Regions from separate parts of the Ureibacillus suwonensis genome, predicted to be linked through region 2. Evidence: riboswitches for the same ligand, from Rfam matches in the RefSeq annotation. Region 2 holds a riboswitch; each other region holds the start of a gene.
The links. Region 2 has a riboswitch for thiamine pyrophosphate ahead of ACFPOH_RS04065 (LuxE/PaaK family acyltransferase). Riboswitches for the same ligand answer to the same signal wherever they lie in the genome.
Positions count from the first base shown of each region.

Region 1: linked by a shared signal. The riboswitch ahead of thiM (hydroxyethylthiazole kinase) and the one ahead of ACFPOH_RS04065 (LuxE/PaaK family acyltransferase) in region 2 are both predicted to bind thiamine pyrophosphate.
Region 3: linked by a shared signal. The riboswitch ahead of thiT (energy-coupled thiamine transporter ThiT) and the one ahead of ACFPOH_RS04065 (LuxE/PaaK family acyltransferase) in region 2 are both predicted to bind thiamine pyrophosphate.
Region 4: linked by a shared signal. The riboswitch ahead of thiT (energy-coupled thiamine transporter ThiT) and the one ahead of ACFPOH_RS04065 (LuxE/PaaK family acyltransferase) in region 2 are both predicted to bind thiamine pyrophosphate.

Region 1 is NZ_JBHSNQ010000009.1:129,342-133,068, reverse strand. Features, by position in the region: gene thiE (thiamine phosphate synthase) at 1-83, opposite strand, end outside; gene thiD (bifunctional hydroxymethylpyrimidine kinase/phosphomethylpyrimidine kinase) at 76-891, opposite strand; gene thiM (hydroxyethylthiazole kinase) at 891-1,640, opposite strand; TPP riboswitch at 1,725-1,826, opposite strand; TPP riboswitch at 1,892-1,993, opposite strand; gene ACFPOH_RS00945 (reverse transcriptase-like protein) at 2,091-2,744, opposite strand; gene ACFPOH_RS00940 (hypothetical protein) at 2,969-3,700, shown strand.
Region 2 is NZ_JBHSNQ010000040.1:44,610-48,336, reverse strand. Features, by position in the region: gene ACFPOH_RS04070 (acyl-CoA reductase) at 1-802, opposite strand, end outside; gene ACFPOH_RS04065 (LuxE/PaaK family acyltransferase) at 799-1,887, opposite strand; TPP riboswitch at 1,941-2,052, opposite strand; partial or broken gene ACFPOH_RS04060 (MarR family winged helix-turn-helix transcriptional regulator) at 2,221-2,674, shown strand; gene paiA (spermidine/spermine N(1)-acetyltransferase) at 2,695-3,216, shown strand.
Region 3 is NZ_JBHSNQ010000078.1:25,248-28,974, forward strand. Features, by position in the region: gene ACFPOH_RS09285 (SMC family ATPase) at 1-1,456, shown strand, start outside; TPP riboswitch at 1,521-1,626, shown strand; gene thiT (energy-coupled thiamine transporter ThiT) at 1,714-2,277, shown strand; gene ACFPOH_RS09295 (hypothetical protein) at 2,373-2,660, opposite strand; gene ACFPOH_RS09300 (acyltransferase family protein) at 2,661-3,344, opposite strand; gene map (type I methionyl aminopeptidase) at 3,598-3,727, shown strand, end outside.
Region 4 is NZ_JBHSNQ010000190.1:14,475-18,201, reverse strand. Features, by position in the region: gene ACFPOH_RS15555 (nucleoside-diphosphate sugar epimerase) at 1-963, shown strand, start outside; gene ACFPOH_RS15550 (transcriptional regulator) at 1,140-1,301, opposite strand; gene ACFPOH_RS15545 (GatB/YqeY domain-containing protein) at 1,431-1,856, opposite strand; TPP riboswitch at 2,155-2,261, shown strand; gene thiT (energy-coupled thiamine transporter ThiT) at 2,342-2,944, shown strand; gene ACFPOH_RS15535 (PTS sugar transporter subunit IIC) at 3,268-3,727, shown strand, end outside.

The DNA.
Region 1 (3,727 bases), on a different contig from region 2:
TCTTTCAATACTTCAAGGGGATGTTCGCTCTTGCAATTTTCCGTTCCCATAATGAAATAAACCGCCAACTCTTTTCTATTCAATGATTTCCACCTCCGCTTCATATCCCAACCGATGGGCAAAGTGATTCGTCGGTCCATGGCCATGGCCGATATTGAGCGGATTTTCGATAGCCCCTTGGACAAATTTTTTCGCTTCAATAATGGCTTCCTTCAAAGACAGCCCTCTTCCCAAATGGGCGGTAATGGCTGCCGAAAAAGTGCATCCTGTCCCATGGGTATGTTTCGTATTGATTCTTTTTGATCTCATTTTGAATGAAGACCCGTCTTTGAAAAACACCGTATCAACCGCGGATGGCCCGTCCAAATGCCCCCCTTTCATGACGACGCAATCAACTCCAAGCTGCAAAATCTTCTCCGCCGCTTCCCGGATCTCTTCCGCAGTATGAATGTTCATGCCGGTGATGGTTTCCGCTTCCGGGATGTTTGGGGTGACAATGTTCGCAATCGGCAGCAATTCCTTTTTCATGGCCCGCACGGCATCTTCTTGCAGCAACGCTTGTCCGCCCTTCGCAATCATAACCGGATCGACAACGATTTGAACTTCTTGATCCCTCAAGCTTTTCGCGATTCTTTGAATAATATCCGCAGAAAACAACATTCCCGTTTTCAAGGCTTTTACATCAAAATCTTCGAAAACCGCCTTCATTTGAAGTTCGACAAAATCAGGAGTTGTTGGATAAATCCCTTCCACACCCAACGTATTTTGGGCCGTCAATGCCGTAATGACGGATGTGCCAAAAACCTTCAGCTCCTGGAATGTTTTCAAATCCGCCTGAATGCCGGCGCCTCCACCGCTGTCCGAGCCTGCAATCGTCATAACGATATTCATTATAATTCACCTCTTGAAATTTGATGTAGACCGTTTATGATTTCCACTTGGAATGAACCAAGGTATTTTTCTTTCGAAGCAAATTCGGCCACTTTTTTATAATCGGCCAACACGTTCCGGATATTTTCGAGTCTGTCCCCTTCCAAACATAATGCTCCCGCGCAAATGGCGCTCAATAAACAGCCCGTCCCCGTCACCTGCGTCATCCACTCATGGCCGCCGCGGACAAAAAGAATCCATTCCCCATCCGTTACAACATCTTCTTTTCCTGAAACCGCAACCATTGTTCCAAATTTCTTGGCCGTATCCTTTGCCACAAGGACAATATCCATCTCCCCTTCTCCGCTGTCCACACCTTTTGCCTGCCAATCGATTCCGGCGATTGCAGCCAATTCACCGGCATTGCAACGGATTAAATCAAACTTGATTTCTCTCAACAGATTTTCAGACACTTCTTTACGATATTTCGTGGCACCTGCCCCCACCGGATCCAATACAACAGGAATATTCAATTCATTCGCTTTTTTTCCGGCTAAAAACATGGCTTCCACTGAATTTTTATTCAATGTGCCAATATTGATTAACAATGCATCGGAAATCGATGTCATATCTTCAACATCCAATGGCTCATCCGACATGACAGGTGAAGCGCCAATGGCAAGCAAGCCGTTTGCTGTAAAATTTGTCACCACGGTATTGGTAATGCAATGAATCAATGGATTCTTTTGTCTGATTTTGTATAAGCTCATTTGTTTTCTCCTTTCAATCCGGATTAATCTTTTGAAACTTAAAAATGCTCTTTTGCACGGCGCAAAAGAGCATTGAAAAGACTGCAAGTATCTTCAATTGCTCCCTACGGCAGTGCTAACTGCATCAGGTTCAAAGGGTTAGGTGTTTCCACCTTCTCAGGCACCAGGCCACCCCTGCAATTTCCAAAATTCCCTATGTAATTAAAAAGCTCTCCAGTAATTGGAGAGCAAAAAATTCACAATATCCATCTATGAATTCATGGATTGCTCCCTACGGCAGTACTGGCTGCATCAAGTTCAAAGGGTTAGGTGTTTTCACCTTCTCAGGCACTCGGCCACCCCTGCAAAAAAACATAATAATTCTGTTGTTTCCTACATTATACCATATGGATTTTTCAATTTTACATGATTTTATAAAACTAACAAACTTGGTTATTTCGATTCATTTATTCATTGCAGTTCGATTTTCCCGTCTATTTCGATATCATCCAAAGCTTGGTTTGCCAACCGGTCCGCTTCTTCATTTTCTTTTCGGGAAACCGGTTCAAATTCGGGTTTGATGCCAAGCCGGTTCAAAGATTCATCAATTCGATCCGCCCAATTCATCAACTCTTTTTCATAAACCGGCCATTCACCGCTCATTTGATTGATCACCACTTGCGAATCGCCGATAAATCGGACCGTTTGGTGATGGACGCCAAGAGACTCCAATTCTTGGACAGAAAAATGAAGCGCTGCGTATTCCGCTTCATTATTGGAAGAAAGACCATTCAAAGTCAAATTTTTCCGCAACCGATATTTCTTTCCGTTTTGCTCAAAATAAATGACACAACCCAACCCGGATATGCGGCTTTCAAGATTAAATCCGCCATCAAAATAAACCGTCACATTCGAAGGTTCCGTTTCCATCTCTTTTATATATTTTTTTATTTCTTTCAATGTCCAAGTCGAATCATGTTCATCCAAAAAAAGAATGTTTTTTGTTCTTCCGGTTTTCATCAGCTCTTCCGCGACGGAAAGGGCGTGGGCTGGAGGCATTTCTTCCGAACGAAAAACCGTTTCCACACCCTTGTGGTGATACGTCCATTCGATTGTGATTTTCAAAAAGACCCCTTCCTTTTCCCTATTTTCTACAATAGTATTTTCAATTGGACGACAAAGATACGAAATATCCTTTCCCCGCCTTCATATGTTCACCAACGAGTTATTGACATTCTTCGACTTAGATATAAAATGAAAGTAGGAATTTGTATATAATTGTAACCCTTTTTCTATATTAATAGGAAATTTCGTTTATTTTTTTTTACAAGATATTAGGAGATGATATTTTGGCTAATGAAATGGAAAAAAAGAGATTGGGATGGTTTAAAAATCCTTTATCGAATCAGAGTGAGATGGAACAACGGGAAGAATCTCCCGAAATGGTTGTAGAAGATTTGCCTGCAGAAAATGAAAAAGTGGAAGAACAAGAAACGGTTCAACCGATTAAAGCTGAAGAAGAGTCTTTCATTTTTTCAAGGGATCAGCAAGACAAAGTGGCAATGGATGTCATTGTTTCAATTGAAAATATCATTAAAGACCGCCAATTGCTTTCCTATAAATATAATGCGCTGGTAGAACAATTGGAAAATGCGAACCAAATCATCAATCGCCTAAAGCGCGATCAATTGAAAAAAGATCAAATCATCCAGGAAAAAACAAAGGAAATTCGGGACTTGGAAATCAGCTTGACCAATAAGCAAATGAGCTATGATCAATTGCTTGAAGACTATAAAGAATATCAGCTGAAACACAATTTGGAATATGACAAATTGACGAACCAGCTGGAAACCGAAAAAGCGAAATACAATAAACTCTTTGAAGAATCTGCAAGAATCCAATCACAACAAGTACAAAAAATTAATGAACTGGAAGAGCGCATCCGTACACTAGAGATTGAAAATCAAAGATATTTGGAACAATATGAAAAAATTGTTGAAGAAAAGGCGCAACTAATGAAAACAATCTCAGATTTTACAGAAAGAATGTCTTTCTCCTTTTCACCAAAACAAAACGATTAAATGCCCTATTTACTTTTTCCCAGGAGA
Region 2 (3,727 bases):
CATCTAAGGCAGATTTTGAAATGATGCCAAAGCTTACTTTATGACCAAAAGGTAAAAAGCGAGTAGTAATGGGAACTTGTTTTTTTAAAGCTTGCAGCGTTTCGTTGTTACCGTATCCGATAACGAGATTCGACTTTTCAAATATCATCTTCTCTCGCTTTTCATCGCCGCCTTTCCACCACACAACTGCAAAGCAATTGGCAAGACTCGGCTCGGCCTCTGCTAAGGCTTTTGCAAACCAGCCGGCAAAAAGAGGTTCAGAACTTGAAACTTTTCCGATATTTCCTGCTTTTACTAGCAGACCAGATACGAAACTCCAAATAGGCAGTGCTGGAACATTCCCTGCCCATACATGGGTAATGAGTTCGGGTCCAATTGCTTTTGAAAAACCACCTTTTGCGCGCGGCTGAAAATGATCTAATAATAATGGATTTCCTAAATCTTCTACTAGGAAACGCTGGAGTTCGTGCTTGCGAAATGTTTTTAAAAAAGATGTAAGACCAAGGCGAATTACCTCCTCATCATAGCCGGTGACAATCGGAAGCAACTTTTCCGCCTGCTGTCGATAAGATGAACTGCGTTCCAAAAATTGTTCCGTTACATAACCGATGATGTCCACTACTGTTGATACCGACAGTGATTTTAAGATTTCCGCACTTTCTCTTTTCACCGTGTCAATGACCCTCTGCATTTGCTCTAATGTAAGGAGAGGCAGTTCCACTTCTAAATCCTGAAACTTCAGGATTTTCTTATCAAATTTCGTTTCTCCGATATTTGGAATATATCCAGCTGTTATTCTCATTTTGCTGTTCCTTTCGCCAATTGAATAAACTCTTCTACCGCTAGCGAGCATCCCCTTACCTCGGCACCTTGAACTCTACCGAACAGATAAAATCCTTCATCAACCGCCATTCCTACATCCTCAGTAGCAACCGCCATTACGGAATTAAAGTTCGCTAAATCATAATGAACTAAAACACCACGTTCTCCTTCTGGAACCTCTTCACCTGTTAACGGATTGATGACTCTCGTACGAATCCAACTAGGTCCAGTTTTTATAGATGGAACGACCTCATTGCCATCATCATAAAATTGCGTGCTTAGCTCTGTTATGCCGTACATATTAATACAATTGCTTCTATCTACACCGAAATATCTTTCAAGCAACTGATAAAATTCATTTAAATCTAATTCCTTTGATTTATTTTTATAACCACCAGTATCAAGAATTTTGCTTCCCTTCGGCAGATTAAACGTTTTTCCTAAACGCTCCAATTCCTCAAACAAATGAACAAAACTGAAACTTGCTCCGAGCAAAGCAAATGGTTCTCCTGTTTTTTCGGCATGTTCCAACTCACTGATGATTTTTTGAATATGTACGCCGTTCTCTTTTAATAAATAGCAGCTGTCCTCTGTGCCAAACTCTTTCATGACAAGAGCTAAATAATGGGCTAAGGATGAGTGCGGCATTTTCTCTTCAGTTGGAAACAAAATTCCCATGCGGATGCGATTTGTTTCTTTCATAAACCGTTCTTTAAAGTTGATAATCATGGAAAGTTCTCTGATTTCGAGAGTGGAATGAAAGTGTTTGCCTTGTTTTCCTTGGGTTGTTCCGCTTGTCATAAAGACTCTAACCGCTGCCTCTGGATCTGAACATGTCAATGGAACCTCTTTAAAGGCACTCATCGGCACATAAGGAATGTCTCGCCAATTTTTCACAAGCCGCGGTGTCTTTCCTTTTTGGCGGCAAAATGTTTGATAGGGGAGATTATGTTTGTATTGATAATTAAAAATATGTAAAGCCAAGCTATTAAACTCTTCTTCTGAAGCTTGATTCTTTTTGATAAATTGAGAAAGTTCCTCTATGATTTCTCGTTGCTGAGTCATCGGTTTTCACCCTTTCCGCAAAATAAAATGCACTCTGCCTAAGCAAAGTGCATAATTCGACTTACTACACTCCCTGCGCTGGCATTACCCAAATCAGGTTCAAACGGTCAACGACGGATTAGTCGTACTCTCAGCCTGCTTCCGCAAGCCCCCGGTTAATATATTCAATTTCAATATAAAGTCTACTTATTCTTATGAAAGATTGCAAATTCTTTTGAATTATCACCCTAAAATTATGTAGATATTCAATTATTTTTTTGTTGCAAATGCAACAAAGTTTGATTAAAATGAATTAAAAATATTGCATTTGCAATAAAAATGAAGGAGTTCATTATGAAAGAAGTTCTTCGTGAAATTGGGATGATAGCACGAGCACTAGATTCAATCAGTAATATCGAGTTTAAAGAATATGACTTAACAAAAGGTCAGTATTTGTACCTTGTACGAATATGTGAGAACCCAGGAATTATTCAAGAAAAGTTGGCTGAAATGATCAAAGTGGATCGGACAACTGCATCACGCGCAATAAAAAAACTAGAAATGAACGGATTTGTTGAAAAGCGAGAGGATCCACAAAATAAAAAAAATTAAGAAACTCTATGCGACCGAGAAAGGCAATAATGTTTATCCGTTTTTAATAAGAGAACATGATCATTCTAACGCTGTAGCTTTACAAGGATTATCTGAAGTAGAAGTGGAAACATTATTCAATCTTTTGCAGCGGGTAAGAAAAAATGTTGAAAAAGATTGGGAATACGTTAAGAAGGGAAACAAACGAAATTATTGATATGAGGAGAGATGTTCACTATGACAATCAAAATAAAAACATGTACCCTTGAAGATTTGCACACATTACAAGAAGTGGGCATTGAAACGTTTTATTACACATTTAAAGATCAAAATTCACCTGAAAATATGAAAGTATATTTAGAAAAGGCATTTAATATAAAACAATTAGAGAAAGAGCTATCCAATATTCATTCACAATTTTTCTTTGTCTATTACCAAAATGAATTGGCGGGTTACTTAAAAGTCAATAGTGATGATGCTCAGACGGAAAAAATGGGCGATGAATTCCTTGAAATTGAAAGAATTTATATTCGAGAGAAATTTCAGAAGCATGGACTTGGAAAAGCCTTGCTAAATAAAGCGATTGAAGTTGCAAAGGAATGGAATAAAAAGAAAATTTGGCTTGGGGTTTGGGAAAAGAACGAAAATGCAATTGGCTTTTATAAGAAAATGGGATTTGTTCAAAAAGGATTTCACTCCTTTTATATGGGGGATGAAGAACAAACGGACTTGATCATTATTAAAACATTGGAAGATTGATTAGCATGTATATACTGAAATATTGGCATATAAATTTCATTTCTTATGATTCTATATTTCATGATTCAGTTAATAAACTTTCGCATTCGTCAAACAAATCATATTTATCATTAGGTTCGAACACATAGACTGTCCCCAATAGTTCCATTTGACAATTTGATTCAGGACCAATATACTGTTTTTGTATTCATCATTAAAGGAGGATTATTAAAAAAGTGACACACTCAATGAGACTACGTTTCCCAACTTTGAACTAATGAATTGAATATGTTCAAAGGCTCTGCTTGTGAACGGCAGAGTAAATGGGAGTAGTCTGTCCTTTTTTAATAATCTTCATTTTTCATTTTTGAACCACATTTTTGTAATATCACTATTTATGGTTGATATTAATTAATGGGTTAATAACGTCATTTCCGAAGGCAGATTATTTCTGCCTTTTTTCTATTATTAAGGAATTTCACTTTCTTTCGATAGATTTGTACTACACCTAAGTACAAGTCCTTTTTTGATG
Region 3 (3,727 bases), on a different contig from region 2:
GGATGAATTGAAAAAACTGAGAGCGGCTTTGGAAAAAGCGCAGCAACATAAATTTGCTGTACAAGGTCAATTGGAATCAAAGCGCCAACAATTGAGTGAAATCGAAGAAACTTTCATTGCCTTGAATGCGCCGATGGTTGAAGAATCGCATTTTATCAATCAATTGCAGACCATTCATAACAAGGTAAAAGAAGTGGAAAAACAAAAAGAAGTACTCTCCTCCGGCAGAAAACGGCTAAAAAGGCTGCAGGAAGAAAAAGAACAGGTTGGGAAGCTTCAAAAGGAAAGTGCGCAAAGATACAATGAAGTACATGAAAAATATACGAAGGAAAAAACAATACTTGAGCAGCAAAAAAAATCCATTCCTGAAGAATTGAAGGATCTTTCACAATTGAAAGCTGCATTGCAAGAAGCCAGCCGTCTAAAAGGGCAGTTAAAAGAATCTTGGGAGCGGGCGCAAATGGCATACCAGGAAGCGGGTAAACAAACCGCGGCGGTGGAAGAGGCATTTAAACAAACAATGGAACAAGTCGGACATATACAAAGAAAAGTTCAAAGGGTGAAAGAAGAGTTTCTTTCCGCCCTTAAGGAAGCGAACTTTGCTTCAACGGAAGAATTTTTGCAGGCCCGGCTTTCGCCGCAAAAAATGGAATCATTGCAAAAGCAATATGACGATTATTCGAAAGAGCTTCATTCATTGGAAATGCAAGTGAGGGAAGGGGAAGAAAAGCTGAAAGGCAAAGAAAAGATGGACTTGACCGAAGCGGAAAACGAGTTGGGAGAGCTTCAGTCCAATTATGAAAAAGCCCTGGATGCTTTAAATCATTCCAAAGCTTGCGAAAAGCATTGCATTGACTTTGCGGAAAAGCTCGAAGGAATCGCAAACGATATTTTCCGGATGGAGGAAAAATCCAATCAAATCATCGAGCTTTACAATTTGCTCCGCGGCCAAAACAGCAAAAAAATATCCTTTGAACGCTATGTGCAAATGGGCTATTTGGAGCTCATTACCGAAGCAAGCAACCTGCGCCTGAAAAACTTATCAAACGGCCAATATTATTTGCAAGTTTCCGACAGGGTTGAATCATACGGAAGAGCGAGCGGTTTAGGGTTGGATGTCTATGACACGTATACAGGACAAGCGAGGGATGTAAAAACATTATCCGGAGGGGAAAAATTCAATGCATCTTTAAGCCTGGCATTGGGTATGGCGGATGTGATCCAAAGCTATCAAGGAAATGTCAATATTGAAACAATGTTCATTGATGAAGGATTCGGCTCCCTTGATGAAGAATCCTTAATGAAAGCAATCGACACGCTCATTGAACTTCAAAAATCCGGCCGGATGATCGGAGTCATTTCCCATGTGGAGGAATTAAAATCGGCAATGCCAGCTGTGTTGCAAGTGGAAAAACAAAAAGAAGGATACAGCAAAACAACAATTCTATTAAAATAAACCATGAAGTTGAAATATTTATAGAATTTGATAAAATGGCATTGTTCCCAACAGAATATTTTAGGTGTACCACAAGGGGTGCTGATGAAGTCAGCTGAGAGTGTGCCGTATGCACTAACCCTTCGAACCTGTAAGTTAGTACTTGCGTAGGGATGTGGGATAGAAACCGAAACAAATGCGTCTCGGATCTGTCCGGACGCTTTTTCTTTTCTATCCTTCTCTCGCGTTTTAATAACGAAGAGAAAGGAGTATGCGGAATGAGAAATCAAAAACTGTTATGGATGATTGAAATTGCCATTTTTGCGGCTATCGGTTATGTGTTGGACCAATTAAAATTTTCGATTTGGGCCCAGGGCGGATCCATCAGTTTAGTGATGCTGCCAATTATTTTGATTGCGATTCGTTGGGGACTATCTGCAGGGCTTGTTACGGGTTTGCTGATAGGGCTGTTGAACATGACGATTAATCCGTTTATCGTCCATTGGGCGCAAGCAATCCTGGATTATATCTTTGCTTTCACGTTTGTGGGATTTGCCGCAATTGTTCGGAAACCGGTGTTGGCCGGCGTATTGCAAAATAACAAAAAGAAAATTGCATTATATGTTGTGATCGGTACGGTTGTCGGAGGATTGTTGCGCTTTATTTGCCATACAATTGCCGGAGCGATTTTCTTCAAAGAATACGCAGGCGATCAAAATGCCTGGATTTATTCCATCGTATATAACGGTTCCTATATGCTTCCTGCCATCATCATAACGGCTATTGTGGCGGCATTCATTTTTACAGCAAGCCCAAGACTCATAAAAAAAGAAAATGAATAACGGTTACATGCCGATTTGAAAAGCGTTCTGAACAATAAAAAAAAGCGGATTGAGAACACCGGAAGGTTCCCAATCCGTTTTTCTTTGCCGTCCGTTTATCGAATTTTCCCTACAATCCATTTTCCAAATGGGAGATAGGAGATGGTTTTGGAAACAATAATCGATACAAGAACCGCAAAAATGATCATTCCCAAAACGGCCAAATAGCCATTGGGTAGAAATCCCACGAAATACTTGGCCGTCAATGAGAGAACATTCCAATGGATCAGATAAATCATGAATGCATATTTGCTTATGATGCGAATGATTCTATAAGATGGAATGAGTTGTCCATAAGCCAAAACCGCACTTGTCATTCCGACGACAAACGGAACCAAATCCATTCAGCGGGAATGGATTTCCACCATTCCAAACTTATAACCATACCAAATATATAGCGCGGATAGAGCCGTAAATAGTAAAGTGAATATACGATATTTTATTAACAACGGTTGAATTTTTTCGTAATTTGAACCAATGAAATATGCCATTGCAAAATATATGTACCAACCCGTTCCATAAAGTTTTTCATACATGTGGTTTTCCTGGAAGAAAGGATAGGGCGTCCCAAAAAGCCGATGCTGCAAAAAATAAATGATGATGCATATTGGCAACACGACAAAGGATGGCCATTTCCATTTGACCATCATCCAAAACAGCAAATATAACTGAAAAATGACCAATACAAACCAGCCGACAAATTCTCCATAAATCACATTGTTCCAAAAGGATCGCCAAAGAAGGCCATGCCGATACTGTAATTCAATCACAACGGCATCGATGAAAGCCCAAAAAACAAAAGGCAGCAAAATGAATTGAATCCGGCTCGGCCAAAAGGAGCCTGGCAACTGGTCTTTATATTTTGCGGAAAGGATGATGACAGAAAGCATGATAAATGTCGGAGTAGCATAACATAATAGGATCCGAACATAATGGATCATTACAGAATTCTCAGTCAGTCCTTGTTCCATGTTATAAAATGTAGTCGAATGCAGGAGCAATACGGATAAACATGCAACAACCCTCAGTAAGTCCCATTATTTGATTCTCAATGCCAAAACTCCTAATCAAATTTTTCTTTGTTTGTAAGAAATAATGCACGATTATAACATGGAATCATATCTTTGGTACCGGTAAATCATGATTTTCCAACATATACCTAAAGTCACTGTCAATATATTAATGAACCCATATCGAATAAAATAAACATGAAATTCCCGAATTCGTAATAGAATATGTTATATTATTAAAAGAAATTGTTTAGAAGAAAGGATCTTTTACATGATTGTCAAAACACAGGAAGAATTAGAAGCATTAAAAAAAATCGGACGCATTTGTGCGGAAATCCGTGATGCATTAAGAGCGGCGACTAAACCGGGCATCACAACGAAAGAGTTGGATGAGATTGCCG
Region 4 (3,727 bases), on a different contig from region 2:
GATGAACAGAGCGCGGAAGAAATCCGTAGGGAAAATCCGCATTTATCAAAGGAATTCATTATCGATTATTGTTATTGGCGATATCGTTTAATAAAGCTCCATCCGACTGATTTCGAGCCTTATTTAAAATATGTGGATTTTGCATATGTATGCTATGCTTGCGATCAAATTTCGGAAAAATATTTGATTGATCATTTGGATATGGTGGATGTTTCTGCATTGCAATATAATTACCCGGTGCTTGCAAGGCTTTCTTCATCCTTTAAAAAATATATGGTCGAAGAATTGATTCGAAACGGTATGGAAATCAATCCGCATTTTGCTGATGAAATTGATACGTTTATTGAGGATGATACGTATTTCAGCGAATATGCAACCATTGATTTGTTGGATGATGATTTATTTGAAGAAGATGAGGAAAAAGTGGAATTTCAATTCTTTGAATTCGACCGCGGCCCATATAAGTGGCTTGGAAGTGAACATTTGGTGAAAGGCATCCCTTCCCTCGCTTCCCAATTATATGATGATATGGGCTATAAAAAACCGACAAACGAAGAAATGGATGAACAATTTGACAAATACAGCAAGCAGCAAATCTCATTGATCAGTGCCATTTTGGAGCCCCATTGGCTAAACCGCTACAAAGATCGCATCGATTGGAAAGCGGCCTGTTTATATAATAAACACCTGACGGATGAGTTCTTGACAGAGCATATCGAATTCGTCGATTTTGAGTGTCTTGGCAATAATTTGAGTTGCGTTTTATCCGAAGAATTCATTGAAAAGCATATGAATCAGTTCAACCACGACAAACCTGTACCGTTAATTATCCGCTTTTTGACGGTGCAAATGTATTTGAATCATAAAGACAAAATCAAAGTGAATTCCGAATTGCTGTTCCAATATTATAACAGCATCGGCGCACCCGAATACAAACAAATTCTTGATTTGCTGGATGAATAGCAGTTTTTGGACGCCATTTTCAATGAAAATGGTGTTTTTTTTTACCAATAAAACAACCTTGCTTGCGGCAACTCGACAAGCAAGGTTGTTAACTGGCTCGTATGTTTAATGTAGACAAGTGTATGACCTCTCTTTTCTGCGATCTGTAATGGTTACAGAATATATTCGCGATTTTCTTATGCATTTGCTTGTTCTTTCGTTTTTCGTGCATGTTCGTTGAATTGATCCAATTGTTCTTGGGATAGATGCTCAACGAAAATTGAAAAATTGATTGGTTCCAGACCGAATTGTTCGCATTTGGAAACGTAATATTCATAGCCTTCTTGATAAGTAGTCATAAAAAACACTCCTTTTTGATTTGTACTATAACAGTTGTTGTTTGATGATTCTAATATAGTACAGTTTTATTTTGCTGTCAACAAAAAGTTGAAAGACTTGTCTAAATTTTTAAACAAGTCTTTTTGATCTTAAATGAGGCTTTTTACCACTTTCGCGATCGTTGCTCCATCGGCTTTTCCTGCAAGGAGCGGTTTTGCGATTTTCATCGCCTCCCCCATATTCATTCCTTTTGAAATGCCTGCTTCTGTTAAAACATTGGCAATTTCCTCTTCAGATAATTGTTTTGGCAAGAAACTTTGCAAAATTTCCAGTTTGCGGTTTTCCTTTTCGATTAAATCTTCCCGGCCTGCTTGCTTTGCTCCTTCAAGGGCTTGATGGGTCTGTTTCACTTCACGATTGACAACCGCAATTTCTTCTTCATGGGAAAGTTCGGAACCTTTTTCTTTTTCCGCTTGATCCAAGGCGGATTTTAATAATGTAAGAACTCCTTTTGCAACGGCATCCTTTTCTTTCATCGCCTGTTTCAGTTGTTCGAAAACGGCTTGTTTCATCATATGATCATTATTCTCCTTTCATGGGATTTTATGAATATTATTATAATAAATTTTCTTTTCGCCATGAATGAAAAAGTGCTTTTTAATCCAGGATTCAAAACTGCAACAAACAAGGATGGATAATAGAATGCGGCAGGAAAATCGTCGAACGCCGCCTGTATTTCCTCTGGTTTAAACAGATCTGTTTTTATTTGATTACCAAAAGCGAATTTTCCATTTTTAAATATAAAACTTCCTATCCCCTGTACAAATACGATCTTTCAAGCTATACTTAGAGCGACAAAATTAAAATCATGATTGAAACCACAGGGGGAGCTTTGTGCTGAGAGTGAACAACTTTTCGTTGTTCTGACCCTTCGAACCTGTAAGATAATGCTTGCGCAGGGATTGTGGGATTTTGGATATATGTTGAATGGCGGACGAGGAGTTCTCCATACATATTCTCCCCCTTGAGGTTTCCATTTTATGGAGGGGAGAATTTTTTTATGAAAAAAATTAAATTGCAGGCTCTCATTGAAGCGGCGTTTTTTGCGGCATTCGCTTTAATTTTGGATTTGCTGCCATCGATCCAATTGGGGCCCTGGATGTCGGTTTCCTGTGCCATGTTGCCTATCTTCATTTTAGCTTTCCGTTGGGGATTCACTGTCAGCGTGATTTCCGGGTTTATTTGGGGGTTGTTGCAAGTGGTCACGGGGGATGCCTATATATTAAATATAGTGCAATTCTTAATCGAATATTTTGTCGCTTTTGCTTTCGTCGGTTTTGCCGGATTATTGTATAAACAGATACAAACCGCCTTTTTTGCAGAGAAGAAGAAAGCAAAAGGATTGATTTTGGCTGTATTGGCCGTCTTCCTGGGAAGTATCGCCCGGTATTTTTGGCATTTTCTTGCGGGTGTCGTTTTCTGGGCGGAATATGCGCCGGAAGGAATGTCCCCGGTGATCTATTCGTTGGTCGTAAATGGTGCAACGATGATTGGCGCGGCCATTTTCTGCTCGATTTTGATCGTACTTCTCCTTTCAGCCGCACCCCGGTTGATTCAGCGAAAAGGATTTGACATTGAAACGAATAAAACAACCACATCCTAATAGGATGTTTCATTTTGCGATCGGGCTGTCTGAAAAACGGGTTAACCGCTTTTTCGGACAGTTTTTATTTTTTTATAAAAACTTCTTTCACTAAAATATTTTGATAAAAAATAATAAATAGATGCCGCTTTTTTCTTTCCCAAACCTAATTTTGCTCGATTAAACCCATAAAAAAAGGATGTTTAACCTTCAAAAATTTATCTTTAATATGAATTATCAAAATATTTATAGTTGATAAAATATTATTTTTATATATAATTTACTATATTAATATACAATATTTCCACTATTAAAACAGTTCTAACAGAAAGGGTTTTGCAACGATGAAAGATTTCTTCAGTAAATTATTAACGGGAATGAGTTTAGGGATTGTGGTTTGTTTGATCCCTAATGCTCTTGTCGGAGAAATATTAAAATTGATTATTCCACATGCAGGGCCCCTTGAAACGTTCTTGACCGCCGTTTTGAACGCCTCTGTACTTGTGATGAGCTTACTGCCGGTGATTATGGGGGTTCTGATCGGAATCCAATTCAAACTGAATCCGGTTCAAATGTGTTCCATCGGACTTGCAGCTTTTATCGGCAGCGGTGTAACGACAATGGATGAAAATGGGGTCATTACGATGGCGGGGATTGGAACGGTCATCAATATCGGGATTACGGCAGCCATTGCCACATTATTCGTAAAATTCTTAGATGTGAAATTGAAGGATTGGACATTGTTATTGATGCCGGCCCTTACCATTTTCATTCCCGGTTTAATCGGTTTGGCCATTTTGCCTT